DNA from 2 places in the Lacticaseibacillus jixiensis genome. Region 2 is predicted to be linked to the other one. Evidence: a T-box and tRNA genes for the amino acid it is inferred to sense, from the RefSeq annotation. Region 2 holds a T-box; the other holds one or more tRNA genes.
What was found. The T-box of region 2 lies ahead of leuS (leucine--tRNA ligase). A T-box ahead of a tRNA ligase gene usually reads a tRNA of that ligase, here a tRNA-Leu.
Positions count from the first base shown of each region.

Region 1 (6,295 bases), on a different contig from region 2:
CTGGGGTTGCCAGCGGCCATCGCCAAGCCGGTGGAGCCGTGAAACGCAATGTTTAAGCTGATGATGCGGCGCTTTTTGGTGGCAAAACGCGCGAACTTGATTGCCGCGTCGATTGCTTCGCCGCCGCCATTCAAGGTGAACACATAATGCATGCTGGCAGGTGACGCCGCAAGTAATTTCTCGTTAAGTGCGTTCTTATACTGTGAAGGAAAATAGTGGTTGCCGGCATCGACCACATCGGCACCGTGCTGCAAGGCTTCGCGCACTTCCGGGTTCATATGGCCCAAGTTGAACACCCCGCCGTTAGAATGCATGTTGATAAAGCGATGGCCGTCTAAGTCTTCAAAATACGACCCGCCGCGTTTGCCCATCACCAATTCTCCGCCGAGTTGGCGAATCGTCGCCACGCGGCCTGGGTTCCAAAGTTTGTCTGCTTCATCATAAATCTCATGTGCTGTTATCATCGTGTTTGTACCCCCTGATGGATCATCGTTGTCGCCGGCATCGGCTGTTCACGGCAATACCGCTTGGCCAAACCAGCTGTTCCTTGCGCATAAAAGGCTAAAACTTCTGGCGTCAATTCTTGCGACTCGCCAGAGCCTGGCATCACATGGCCCATGCGAGAAAGCAAGCTTTGCAGCATGCCAATGCGCCGCAGCATGATAAACGTCCACACCATTTGCTTGTCTTGTTCATCTAACGCCCGCACGCTTTGATAGCCTGCCAGCAATTCATGCACCACTTCTGCCAAGTCGCCGCGATGTTCCATTAACGCCACAGTGCTGGCAATGTCGTACATGTAATAACCCAACCCGCTATCGTCAAAATCCAACACCGTCAGCTGGTCGCCATCGACTAGCAAGTTGGCGGCGCGTAAATCAGAATGGATCACGCCATAATGCTTGGCACTTTGGCCATAAGCGATCACATGCGCTTGGATCAACGCCACCGCGTCATCGATTTGCTGCAAAGCCCGCGCTGACAGCCATTGCGGCGCATGATAATCAGTGCCATAGAAGTTGTTATGAGCGCCGATAGTCCCAGCTAAATCCCATTGCATGCGCTCATAATATGTTGGCCGCTGCCAATGCTGCGCCGCTTTGTGCATTGTCGCCATGGTTTGGCCGATCACGCGATACAACTTGCGGTCGGCTTGGGTCATTTTGCTTGGCTGAAAGCGGCTGACCACCAGCTGGGCCTGAGCTGCAACGCGAAACAGCGGCAAGGTCACGGCTTTAGGCAAGAAGCGCATCGCTTTAATCACACTGCCGACTGAGGCGTTGCCATCTGCGGAATCCACCGGCGCGCGGCCTGGCACATATTCGAAACACACCACAAACCGCCGTTCAGCCATCTCGGGTGTATCAAACGCTTGGATCGGGCTGCCATCAGGGGCTGGGATCGGCGTTTCGACATGAATATCAGTATGTTGCCGCAGATACGCCAACCAAGCCAATTCCGAGCGAATCGAAGCGCGGGTGGTGTAATCCAAGCGATGCACTCGCATGATCATCGGCTTGAAACCTTTGGCCGTGATGAGGAAGGTGCCATTCTCCGTGTAATTCAACAACTTAATTCGGCTATTGGCCGGATATCCCCAGCGCGCCACCGCCCGCTTGGCAATGGCGGTGAGATGTTGGCGCTGGGCGTCAAAAGACAAAGTTGCAAAAACTGATTTGGCCATGATAAGAACTCCTTCCACAGGGCAATGTTATGATAAGTAACATTGATGGCTTACTTGCCTTGTTTATGGTGCTTATCATAGTCCGATCAGCATGATAATAAAGGAATATTGACAGATAATATAACAATTGAGCAAAAAAATACCCTAAATCAATGATTTAGGGTTGCCGATTTATACGATATTGTAAGAATTACTAACATAAAGTCTTTCACTACGCCTACAGATGACTCCCCACCGCTGCTTCATTAACTAGCCCAAAAACATCGACTGATTGGCGTTCGGTTGGTCGTCCAATTCACGATCCTGATTCAGATTACGGAGGCCAGGCGTTGCGTAGGCGCGCGGGACAAGCGGCGGTCAGGCCGTGAAACGATTAGCGTAGTGAGACAAGCGGTTTGTGCTTGGCTCGCTACGCTAATCGCGGCAAGTTTCGAGACGGGCAAGTGAGCGCAGCGAGCGCCTGGCTCGAAACTTAGGCGGAAAACGCGCGACGACGCGCAGCAAAGCGGAGCTAGTTGCGCGGTTGCAGCCGGCCGCACCGCCTGCGCCGCCGCTTGTCCCGCGCGCCGAAGCAGCGCCTGGCCGGGCCTGCCCAAGTCTGGACATCCTACGCTGTGGTCTTCGTCGAGCTGCGTGGCGCAACGCGGCGTGATATAAGTCGTGACGCCGCCAAGGCAAAGAGCGCCTTTGCGTCATCCCGTCTTATATCCACCGCTAAAAGCGCGCCACTCCGCTCTGGGGTACAAAAAAACCACCAGTCATTACAACTGATGGTTTACTGCGATGCGGGCAAGAAGACTCGAACTTCCACGGCCTAAACGGCCACAAGATCCTTAATCTTGCGCGTCTACCAATTCCGCCATGCCCGCATATCTCAATCAAGCACAAGAAATAATATACCAGCTACAGCGGCCAAACGCAACCGTTTTTTGCACAAAACGCCAATTTAACGCGCTTTTTCTCATATTTGCGGCGTGTTACAATGAGCCTATTCAGAAAGGACGTGCCTTATGCAAATTCGGAAAGCTACCATGGCAGACACTGCCACATTAGCCAAGCTCAAACACCAATTAAACCAAGAAATGAGCGCCTTAGTACCAAAGGTCATCGCCGGCAACCAGCCGTTGGATCCGGCGTATTTTGCCAAATATATCGTCGATGACAACGGTTTGGTGTTAATCGCGGATAACGGGGCAGGATTGGTGGGCTTTGCCTTGGCAGTCGTTGCCACCACTCAAGCTGACCCAAGCATTGTGCCGCACCGCTTCGTGTACATCAGCGACTTATTCATCGTGCCGCAAGCGCGGCGCCAAGGCCACGCCACGGCGCTGATGACTGCAGTCAACAACTGGGCCAAGCAACAAGCCGCCGTTGACTTCGTGGAACTCAATGTCTTAGGCGCAGACCAGGCCGCACGCGCCTTCTACCAGCAGCTGGGCTTTGCGCCGCAATCGTTGACTTTAACGCGGCCGCTTGGCGACTAGGCGCAACTTGCCGCGACATTTACCGCAAGCAAAGCGGCGGGTGTTAATGCGGCGCTGGCGGCGGTATTCTTGGCCGCATTGGGTGCAGACATAGACGTAATTGGCCGCTTGCGGCAGCGCCGGGGCGAAGCGCAAGCCGCCAACTGCTTGCAGCAAGTGCTTGAAGTCGGCATCTTTGTGCTGATAGCCACGATGCGCGCGATACAAGTGATAGTGACACAATTCATGGCGGATCACGCCGAGCTGCTGCTCTGGGGTGATTGCCGCAAACAATTTGGGGTTGAAGTCCAAGTTCTCATCTTGCAAGTGGAAGCGCCCGCCAGTGGTGCGCAGCCGGGCATTAAAGTGCGCAACGTGTTCAAAAGGCCGCTTGAAGTCGGCCAGCGAAACTTGTTGCACTAATGTTTGTAGTTCTTGATCAGTCATTGCTACTCCTATAAATCAGGCGCACTCAGCAAGTTTGCTAAGTGCGCCTTTTGTCTAACCAAAATATTGCAGCAGATCTTGTGCCGAAAGCTGGGCTTTGGCCGTCGCGTCATAATCCGCCACGATTTCCCCAGCGGACAAGATGATCAAGCGGTTGCCATATTGCAAGGCGTCTTCCAGGTGATGGGTGATCATCATACACGTCAATTGCTCTTCGGTGACCAGCTTGTCTGTCACAGCCATGATGGCTTCGCTGGTTTTAGGGTCAAGCGCGGCGGTGTGCTCATCCAGCAGCAACAGTTCCGGCCGCTTCAACGTTGCCATTAACAAGCTTAACGCTTGGCGCTGGCCGCCGGAAAGCTGTTCCGTCGGCTTATCTAGCGCCAGTTCCAAGCCGTTGCCAGTGCGGGCGGCCAAGGCTTTGAAATGCGGCAGCTGTTGGCGCAGCTTGCGCGAGGCCAAAGTCAAGCGCTGCCCGCGCCGCGACGCCAAAGCCAGGTTTTCTGCCACCGACATGCGCGGGGCGGTGCCCATTTTCGGATCTTGGAAAACGCGCGCAATCAAATGGGCGCGCTTTTCCGGCTTGGCATGGGTGATGTCATGCCCCGCCAAGGTAATGGTGCCGCCAGCCAACGGAATGTCGCCGGTAATGGCGTTAAACAAGGTGGACTTGCCTGCGCCGTTGGTCCCTAACACGCACACATAATCGCCAGCGTTAAGCGTCAAGTCGATGTTTTTGAGCAAAGGCTTGGCGACGTTATCCACAGCGACGTTCACCGCGACTTGGTGCAGGCGTAATTGTTCAGGCATCGCTTTGCACCCCTTTCTTCAATGTGGCGCGAATGCGCAAGCGGTGATCGATTTGCGGGATCATGATCGCCAAAGCCAGCACGATTGAAGAAATCACCTTCAAGTCATTGGCGTTAAAGCCGAGTTTTAATACGATCAACAACACGAAGCGATACACGATGCTGCCTAACACCACCGCCACCAAGCGCTGGCTAAGTGTTAATTCGCCAAAGATCACTTCGCCGATAATAATCGCCGCCAGGCCAATAACGATCACGCCGATGCCCATGTTGACGTCGGCATAGCCGTTATTCTGCGCTAACAAGCCGCCAGCCAAGCCGATCAAGCCGTTGCCGACCACCAGCCCTAAGACCATTTGATGATCTGGGTCGATGCCTAAGCTGCGCGCCATGGCTGGGTTGTCGCCAGCTGCGATGAAACCTTGGCCGATTTCGGTATTTAAAAACACCACCAACAAGCTGACCACCACAATGGCAACAATGCCGCCAACCACCACCGAGTCAAAATACGGCGGCAGGCTTTGCAGCCATTTGGCGCCAAACAAGTTCGGCTGATGCAGCAGCGACAAGTTCGCCCGCCCCATCACCCGTAAATTGATGGAAAACAAGCCGGTCATCACTAAGATCCCGGCTAACAACACCGGAATATGGCCTTTAGTCGTCAACAAGCCGGTGATCAGCCCTGACAACATCCCAGCCACCATCGCCAGCAGCGTCGCCAACAGCGGATGAATGCCATGGGTGATCGCCGCCACCGCGACGGCAGCGCCGAAAGGAAAGGTGCCTTCAACGGTCATATCAGGGAAATCCAAGATCCGAAACGTGAGAAACAACCCGATGCCGACCAAGCCGTATAACAGCCCTTGGCCAATCGCCGAAACCCCTAAACTCATTGGATAACCTCCCCTGACTGCTTGGCTTTGTCGATCACACTTTGCGGGATCGTGATCCCTAAGCGTTTGGCTTGTTTGAGATTCACGATCAACTGTCCCGTTTTTTCAAAATGGATCGGCGTCGTGGCCGGCTTGCTGCGGCCGCTTAAGACGTCTGCCACCATTTTGCCGGTTTCCACGCCTAAATGATATTGATTGATGCCAATCGTCGCCAAACCGCCGTCTTTGACCATAGTGTCCACCGTGGGAAACACTGGGACTTGCTTGGTGTTAGCCACTTGCACAAGCGTTTGCATGGCACTGGCAATGGTGTTATCCGTTGGCACAAATACCGCATCCACTTGGGTGACCATTTCACCGGCGACTTGATTCAAATCGTTGGTGGAACTCACGGTGAAATTCTTCACGGTGAAGCCTTGTTTAGGCGCCAAGGCGGTGACCATTTTGGCTTGAGTTTGCGCCGAGTCATCGCTGGACGTGGAAATCACCCCAAGGGTCTTGGCGTCTGGCATCAGCTGGCGGATCAACTTCAACTGCGCTTCAAGCGGGGCTTGGTCTGACACGCCGGTGATGTTGCCGCCAGGCTGGGTGTTGGACTTAACCAGCTTGGCGCCTTTAGGATCAGTGATCGCGCCGAGAATGATCGGGGTCTTGCTGGTGACGTCGGCCAAAGCTTGCGCTGCTGGTGTGGCAATGCCGACCATCACCGCCGCATCTTCTGCAGCGAAACGCTCTGACATGGTCTTCAAGTTGCTTTGGTCGCCTTCCGCGTTCTGGAAGTCGACTTTGACATTCTTGCCCACGGTGTAGCCGCCTTGCTTCATGCCGGCAATGACGCCTTTGTGGATCGCATCAAGCGCCGGATGCGTTGTCAACTGCAAGATCCCCACCGTGGGCATGGCTTGGTGCTTGGTTGGCGCAGTTTGAGTTGTGGTGAACGCAACGCCTAGAAAAATCAGCAGCGCCGCGATCAAGGCCAACATTCGTTTCATGCAAAAC
Region 1 covers NZ_BAAFPR010000010.1:22,520-28,814, reverse strand. Annotated here, with positions in the region: gene ACGG90_RS08145 (class-III pyridoxal-phosphate-dependent aminotransferase) at 1-464, opposite strand, end outside; gene ACGG90_RS08140 (phosphotransferase enzyme family protein) at 461-1,684, opposite strand; tRNA gene ACGG90_RS08135 (tRNA-Leu) at 2,469-2,553, opposite strand; gene ACGG90_RS08130 (GNAT family N-acetyltransferase) at 2,695-3,168, shown strand; gene ACGG90_RS08125 (SprT family protein) at 3,145-3,594, opposite strand; gene ACGG90_RS08120 (ABC transporter ATP-binding protein) at 3,649-4,404, opposite strand; gene ACGG90_RS08115 (ABC transporter permease) at 4,397-5,296, opposite strand; gene trpX (tryptophan ABC transporter substrate-binding protein) at 5,293-6,288, opposite strand.
Region 1: it has a tRNA-Leu gene. The T-box ahead of leuS (leucine--tRNA ligase) is inferred to sense a tRNA for this amino acid. The anticodon was not compared.

Region 2 (7,963 bases):
TCGACGCCAAGGCACTGGCAGGATTGATCACTAAGCTCAAGCTGGTCACGATCACGCGCACAGCCAGGAACATCACCAACGAGAAACCCACGATTCCGGCCAGCCGGCGCATGGTTTGGCGTGCTTTATAGTGATACTCAACGCGCAAAGTGTGAAGCATCAAGCCGCAAGTCACCAACATGCCGGCCATAGACGCCAACGTCGAGCCATACACGTTTGTCCAATAGATCAAAGGTGCTTGCAAGGCGAACTTCACCGCAAACCCTGCCAGCATTTCTACGATCGCCAGCTTATTGTGGAACAGCCCTTGCAAAAGCGTCGCCAACACCGTGAATAATCCCAACAAGATCGCCAACAGTGAAGACAACTCCAGCATATGGATACCCAATTGATCATAACCATAGAACAACACATATAACGGCGTGGCAATGGCCGCCATCCCCACAGCCGCCGGGATCATCACGATATAAAACAACTGCAAGGTACTGGTCACTTGCGAAGCGACTTCTCGCTGATCGCCGCGGGTGGCGGCTGCTGCCAACAGCGGCAGGGCCGTTACCGCCATGGCCACCGCCAAAGACACCACGATCATGATCAACTTGTTGGCATTACCGGCAAACAAGGCGTAAATTTCATCGCTGCGCATGTCAGACACCCGATACCACATTTGCAACAACGGTTGGAAGGTGTATTGATCAACAATGTAATACAAGTTGATCGTTGAGTCCAAGACAATAAACGGAATTGCTTGTTTGAAAATGTCGATCAGGATCTGCGTCACTGAAATGTGGATGTCATCGACACTTTGCGCCGCCAGTTCTGCAAAGCGGCTGCGCTGGCCAAAGAAATATACCACCAACAAGCCCAAGCCAAACGCTGCGCCGACAAACGCCGCAAAGGTGGATTGGGTCACCGCTGAAACATAGTCATGATCCCCTAAGCGCATAATTGCAAACGTCATCAGCAACATATACACGATCCGCGCCACTTGCTCAATGAATTGACTAATGGCACTCGGCGCCATTTCGTTATACCCTTGGAAAAACCCGCGCAAAATCGACAACAGCGGGATCAACAGCAAAGGCCACGCCAACGAGCGAAACACTCGGGTCAACGCCGGATCGTGCACCGCTAAGATCGGCGCCAACAGCCATAAGACGGCACAAGACACCACGCCCATGGCCGCCATCAATAAAGCGCCGCTGCGAAACAAGCGCAACCCCGTTTTATATTCATTCATCGCATTATAATGCGCAACTTGTTTTGAAATCGCACTAGGGATCCCGGCGGTACCGATGATCAGAAATACGCTGTAGATCTGATATCCTTTGGTGAACAAGGCGTTGGCCGTCAAGAATGCCGCACCCATCCACACGCGCCAAGGCACGATATAAATCGCCCCTAGGATCCGCGAGAAAATGCTGCCGGCAGTCATCCATGCCGAACCACGCAGCATCTGCTCTTTGGCCGAGCGCTGTGGACGCTGGGCCGGTGTCTTCTTATCCATATATCGGCGCTCCAATCAATGCACTATCTTTATCATTCTAATGGAAACCCGCCAGCCTTTCAACGGCGAGCGCAGGATCGTCACGTGATCCGTCAATGTGTTTCCCCGCGCAACGCAGGCACGGTTAGCTGCGCCGCTTCGCTTTGGAGCAAAAAAAAGCACCTATGTACCGCAATTGGGTACATAGGCACTATTTACGGGATTCACCAAGCGCTGCTCGGTGATAAGCCTTATTTCACGACAATATTGACGATCTTCTTTGGCACGACGATTTCTTTAAGGATCGTCTTGCCAGCGATGAATTTCTTTACGTTATCGATTTCCTTAGCCGCCGCTTTGATCGTATCGTTATCAGCATCGATGGCGACAGTCACGTGACCGCGCAGCTTACCATTAACTTGAACCATCAGTTCATAAGTCTGAGCAACCAGCTTGGATTCATCTACAGTTGGCCAAGCCGCATAAGTCAAGGAATGATCATGACCCAGCTTCTGCCAGATTTCTTCCATCAAGTGCGGTGCGATTGGCGCCAGCATCTTAACGACGCCTTCAACGTACTCATAAGGCAGCACCTCGGCTTTTTGCGCGTCGTTGATGAAGACCATCAACTGCGAAATCGCAGTGTTAAAATGCAAGTCTTCGAAATCTTCGGTAACTTTCTTGACGGTTTCGTTATAGACTTTGTCCAACTTGCCATCATTGAAGGTGGTGATATGATCACGCATCTTGCCATTGTCATCGATGAAGGTCCGATAGAAGCGGTCCAAGAACTTGCGGGCCCCGGCTAAACCAGTGGTGCTCCATGCGATCCCAGCATCCAAAGGTCCCATGAACATTTCATACAAGCGCAAGGTATCGGCACCGTATTGTTCAACGACATCATCAGGGTTAACCACGTTGCCTTTAGACTTGGACATCTTTTCGTGGTTGTCGCCTAAGATCATGCCTTGGTTGTATAGTTTCTGGAATGGTTCCTTGTTCGGAATGGCGCCGATGTCATACAAGAACAGGTTCCAAAACCGCGCATACAGCAAATGCAATACCGCATGTTCCGCCCCGCCAATGTACAAATCAACTGGCAGCCATTCTTTAAGCTTGTCATAATCGGCTAAGGCTTCTTTGTTATGCGGATCAACAAAGCGCAGGAAATACCAAGAAGACCCAGCCCATTGCGGCATGGTATTGGTTTCGCGCTTGCCTTTGCGGCCGTTTTCATCAACGACATTGACCCAATCTTCCAAGTTGGCCAATGGGGACTCACCGGTGCCAGAAGGCTTGATGTCGGCTTCTTCAGGCAGCATCAACGGCAATTCATCTTCTGGGACCAGTGTCGTTTCGCCATCTTCCCAGTGAATGACTGGAATCGGTTCGCCCCAATAACGTTGCCGTGAGAATACCCAATCGCGCAGCTTGTAGTTAACGTGCTTTTCACCAACATGATGGTCTTCTAACCAGGCAACGGCACGATCGATGGCGTCAGCTTTGTTCAAGCCGTCTAAGAAATCAGAGTTGATGTGCACGCCGTCGCCAGTGTAAGCCGCTTCATCAACGTTGCCGCCTTCAATGACTGGGGTGATCTTCAAACCAAACTTCTTGGCAAAAGCGTAGTCACGGTCATCATGAGCAGGTACGGCCATGATCGCCCCGGTACCATAGCTGGCCAAAACGTAATCAGAGATCCAAATCGGCAGCTGCTCGCCGTTGATCGGGTTGATGGCATAAGCGCCAGTCCACACACCGGTCTTGTCTTTGTTCAAGTCGGTGCGTTCCAAGTCAGACTTATGTTCAATGGCGGCTTTATATGCTGCCACCGCGGCTTTTTGTTCAGGGGTGGTGATGGTATCCACCAAGTCATGTTCTGGTGCCATGACGGTATAAGTGGCGCCGAACAAGGTATCTGGGCGGGTAGTGAACACATCAAAAGACTGATCAGAACCGGCGATCTTGAAGGTCACTTGGGCCCCCACTGAGCGGCCGATCCAATTGCGCTGCATCTGCTTGATGTTTTCCGGCCAATCAAGATCATCTAAATCAGCCAACAGCTTGTCGGCATAAGCGGTGATTTTCAGCATCCATTGGCGCATCGGCTTGCGTACCACTGGGAAGCCGCCGCGTTCAGTTTTGCCATCGATGACTTCTTCGTTGGCCACCACAGTTCCCAGATCTGGACTCCAGTTGACTGGAATCTCAGCTTCATAAGCCAAACCGTGCTTGTACAGCTGTTCGAAGATCCATTGCGTCCACTTGTAGTAGTTAGGATCAGTGGTGGACAATTCGCGATTCCAATCATAAGAGAAGCCCAAGCTGTTGATCTGGCGCTTGAAGTTTTCGATGTTTTTCTTGGTGAATTCACGCGGGTTGTGGCCGGTGTTCAAGGCATATTGTTCTGCCGGCAACCCAAACGCATCCCAGCCCATTGGATGCAAGACGTTATAGCCTTGCATGCGCTTCATGCGCGCCGTGATATCCGTTGCGGTATAACCTTCCGGATGTCCCACATGCAAGCCTTGGCCTGACGGATAAGGAAACATGTCAAGCGCGTAGTAGTTCTTCTTGTTCGGGTCCGTTGTGGTATTGAACTCGTTGTGTTCTGCCCAATACTTTTGCCACTTCTTTTCGATCGCCTTATGATCGTATGCCATCAATATAGCCTCCTATGATTGTCAAATAAACAAAAAACCGCCCTAAAAAGTTAGGACGGAAATTCCGCGGTACCACCTAAGTTCTGCAAATGCAGCGCTTGAATTGGATAACGGGGCTGCCGGTCGCCGCTACTTGTTCACGACGACAACGCAAAGGTGAGTTCATCGACTGCATTGCCAGGCTCACAATGACCGCCTGGTCCCTGCTGTCCCGCAGTGGGATTACTAGTCCTTTGTTCGTTTGATATTGGGTCAATAATAGCAAAAACTCGCCCACTGTACAAGCCTTTTAGCACAAGCAATATGACCAATCGCAGAATGACTCGTGTCTGTGAGTCAAGTCTGCTAGGATAGAGTCAGCACTTGATCGGATCTGATCAAGCCAAACCGTTTTTTTTCTAAGCAAAGGAGTGTACCATGTCTCGTCGCAATTTGCCTTTATTTATCGCGATCATCGCCGGCTTAGCTTGTGCGCCTTTTGTTTGGGGCGTCGCTGAAGACGCCAGTTGGGTGCATCAATTTGATCAAGCGATCGTTCAAGTGGTGACTGCTTGGCGCCCGGCTTGGCTAAGCACCGTGATGTTAACCGTGACGAACTTTGGCGATCCGCTTAGCGTCGTGTTTCTGGCTGCGGCGCTGGCGTTTGCCATTGGCTGGACGCACCGTTATCGACAAGCCGCTTACTGCATCTATACGATTGCTGGGTTAAGTGCGTGCAACAATTTGCTGAAACACTGGCTGCGCCGCCCGCGGCCATTCATTGCTGATCCCTCGATCACGCCGTTGACGCATGCAGCAGGCTATTCGTTCCCTTCTGGCCACTCTTCTGGGGCCATGCTGTTATATGGCAGCATCATCTTGTTGTGCGGGTTGTGGCCATGGCCAGCGCGCGCCAAGGCGCTGGTGCGCACACTTTGCATCATCATGATCGCGTCGATTGGCTACTCGCGTATATACGTGCAAGTGCATTACCCTAGTGATGTGGCAGCGGGTTTTCTATCAGCATTATGCGGCTTGTGTCTGCTTTGGTGGCTCATCGCGCCTAGCTTGAAACAAGAGGAAACCGCATTGCCGCACTGAAATACCACAACAGCCCATCTGCCATGAAAATTCAGGCAGATGGGCTGTTGTTGATCATGCTTCTGCTAAGACTTCGGCATGGTCAAACCAATTGGCAAACAAGGCCAAGCCGACTACCACAACGGTGCACCAGAAAATCCCATGGATCCCGGTGTATAGAATATGCCGCAGCGCCGGCAGTACCGCTGGATCAAGCTCGTGAACTTTCTTGGCATCGATCAATGAATTGAGCATGTCCATATGCAAATGGGCATTGCCTTGCACGCCTTTGGCTAATTGCAAGTTCAACACCACCCCAAACACCGAGACCATCAAGGTTTGCCCCAAAGTCCGACTCAAGGTGTTAAAGCTGGTGGCAACGCCGACAATGTTTTTGGGGACAACGGCTTGCGCCCGCACCGTTGTGGTGCTGATGATCGTCCCAAAGCCAAAGCCTAAGCCGCAAGCGATCACCAACAACGTCCAATACGGCGTGGCTTCGCCAACCAATGCTAAGGCTGCCCCGCCAAACAACAAGATCGTTAAAGCCATCGCCGTGATCCGCTTAGGCGTGGTTTTGACCAACAGCCGGCCGGCCACAAATGACCCAACGATCCACATCAGCGAACTTGGGGTAATGGCAAAGCCGCCCATGGTGGCCCCTAATCCTAAGATCCCTTGGACCCACATGGGCATATAGGTTTCATAGCCGATCACAAACCCGGAAATCAAAGCGGCAATCAAGTTGGTGATCACAAACGCTCGGTTGGCAAATAATGCCAAGTCAATGATTGGATCACGGGCGGTTTTTTCGGCACGCACGAATAACCAGAAACAAAGTGCAGCCGCCGCCAGCAAGGCAATCATTTTGGACACCCCATGACTGGTCGCCAGCGCCTGAAAGCCCAACAGCAGAAATAATAAACTCAACACCAACCATAAGGTGCCCCAATAATCAATTGGCGCATCAGCACGGTGTTTGGGCTCGTGCAAGAACGCCGCCACCAGCAACATTGTGAGCAAGCCAATCGGTACATTGATAAAATACACCCAATGCCAAGACAACTGCTCAACAATAAATCCGCCTAACAGCGGCGCCACCAATGCGGCGATCCCCCAAGCAGAGCCGTTGAAACCCAAGACTTTGGCACGTTGTTCAAAGGGATAAATATCAGCGATGATGGTAAATGTCACTGGCATGATCGCCCCGGCGCCAACGCCTTGAATCGCGCGCATCACGATCAACATCGGCATGCTGGCTGACAACCCAGACAACAACGAGCCGACCACAAAAATCGCCAAGCCTGCTTCAAATACGGGTTTTCGGCCAATGCGATCAGCCAGCTTGCCGAAAATCGGCGTGGCCATGGCATTGGTCAATAAGTAAATCGAAATGATCCAATTCATCATCGCCACGCCGTGCAAATCGCCGACGATCGTTGGCAAGGCAGTGGCAACAATGGTGCCTTCCACCGCCGTCATGAAAGTGGCAACGAATAAGGCAACGGTAACCGCGGCAACATTAGTTTTCGCTTTGTGCATGATTCCCCCTAAGTTGAATGACCAACAATTAACAAAAGCGCCTCAAACGCTTCACACAAAAAGACGTCCACTACCCCTAAAGGTAATGAACGCCTCTTTTCTCGTTTAATCTAAGTACTTGGCCAACGCCGACACTTTGTCGAGGTGTTCCCAAGGAAGATCAACATCTGTACGTCCAAAATGACCATATGCTGCAGTCTGTTTATAAATCGGCCGCCGCAAGTTAAGCATCTTAATGATCCCAGCAGGCCGTAAATCGAAGTTCTCGCGAATCGCTTGTTGGATCTTGTCTTCAGCGATTTTGTTGGTACCAAAGCAGTTCACAGAAACCGATACCGGCTGGGCAACCCCAATGGCATAAGCTAACTGCACTTCCAACTTATCTGCCAAACCTGCCGCTACAGCGTTTTTGGCGATATAACGGGCTGCATAAGAAGCAGAGCGGTCCACTTTGGTCGCATCTTTACCTGAGAAGCAACCGCCGCCATGCCGCGCAAAGCCGCCATAAGTATCCACAATGATCTTACGTCCTGTTAAACCAGAATCAGCTTGAGGCCCACCAAGCACGAAACGGCCAGTTGGGTTGACGTAGATCTTGGTTTGATCATCAAGCAAGTTTGCCGGAATTACGGCACGAATCACTTGTTCTTCAACGTCTTTTCTGATTTGTGCTAACGTCGCTTCTGGATCATGCTGCGTCGAAACCACCACTGTGTCAACGCGTACCGGCTTTTCGTTATCGTCATATTCAACAGTAACTTGGGCTTTTGCATCTGGACGCAGGTAGGAAATCGTGCCAGCCTTACGCAGTTGGGCGATTTTTTGCATGAGTTGATGAGACAATGAAATCGGCAGCGGCATCAATTCTTTGGTTTCATTGATAGCATAGCCGAACATCATCCCTTGGTCGCCAGCACCGATCTTGTCTAACGGATCGCTGTTACCTTCCTTGGCTTCATAGGAATCATCGACACCCATGGCGATATCTGGTGATTGTTCATCTAAAGCCACGAGTACGCCCACAGAATCAGGATCGAAGCCGGATTCTTTGGTGTAGCCGATTTCGCGGATCGTTTCGCGGACAATGTGTTGAATGTCCACATAAGCACTGGTCGAAATTTCGCCTACAACCAGCACCAATCCAGTGGTAACGGTGGTTTCACAAGCCACATGGGCCTGTGGATCTTGCGCCAAAATGGCGTCTAAGATCGCA
Region 2 covers NZ_BAAFPR010000004.1:1,624-9,586, reverse strand. Annotated here, with positions in the region: gene ACGG90_RS03395 (putative polysaccharide biosynthesis protein) at 1-1,507, opposite strand, end outside; gene leuS (leucine--tRNA ligase) at 1,738-4,149, opposite strand; T-box leader at 4,198-4,392, opposite strand; gene ACGG90_RS03385 (phosphatase PAP2 family protein) at 4,567-5,229, shown strand; gene ACGG90_RS03380 (MDR family MFS transporter) at 5,284-6,750, opposite strand; gene metK (methionine adenosyltransferase) at 6,856-7,963, opposite strand, start outside.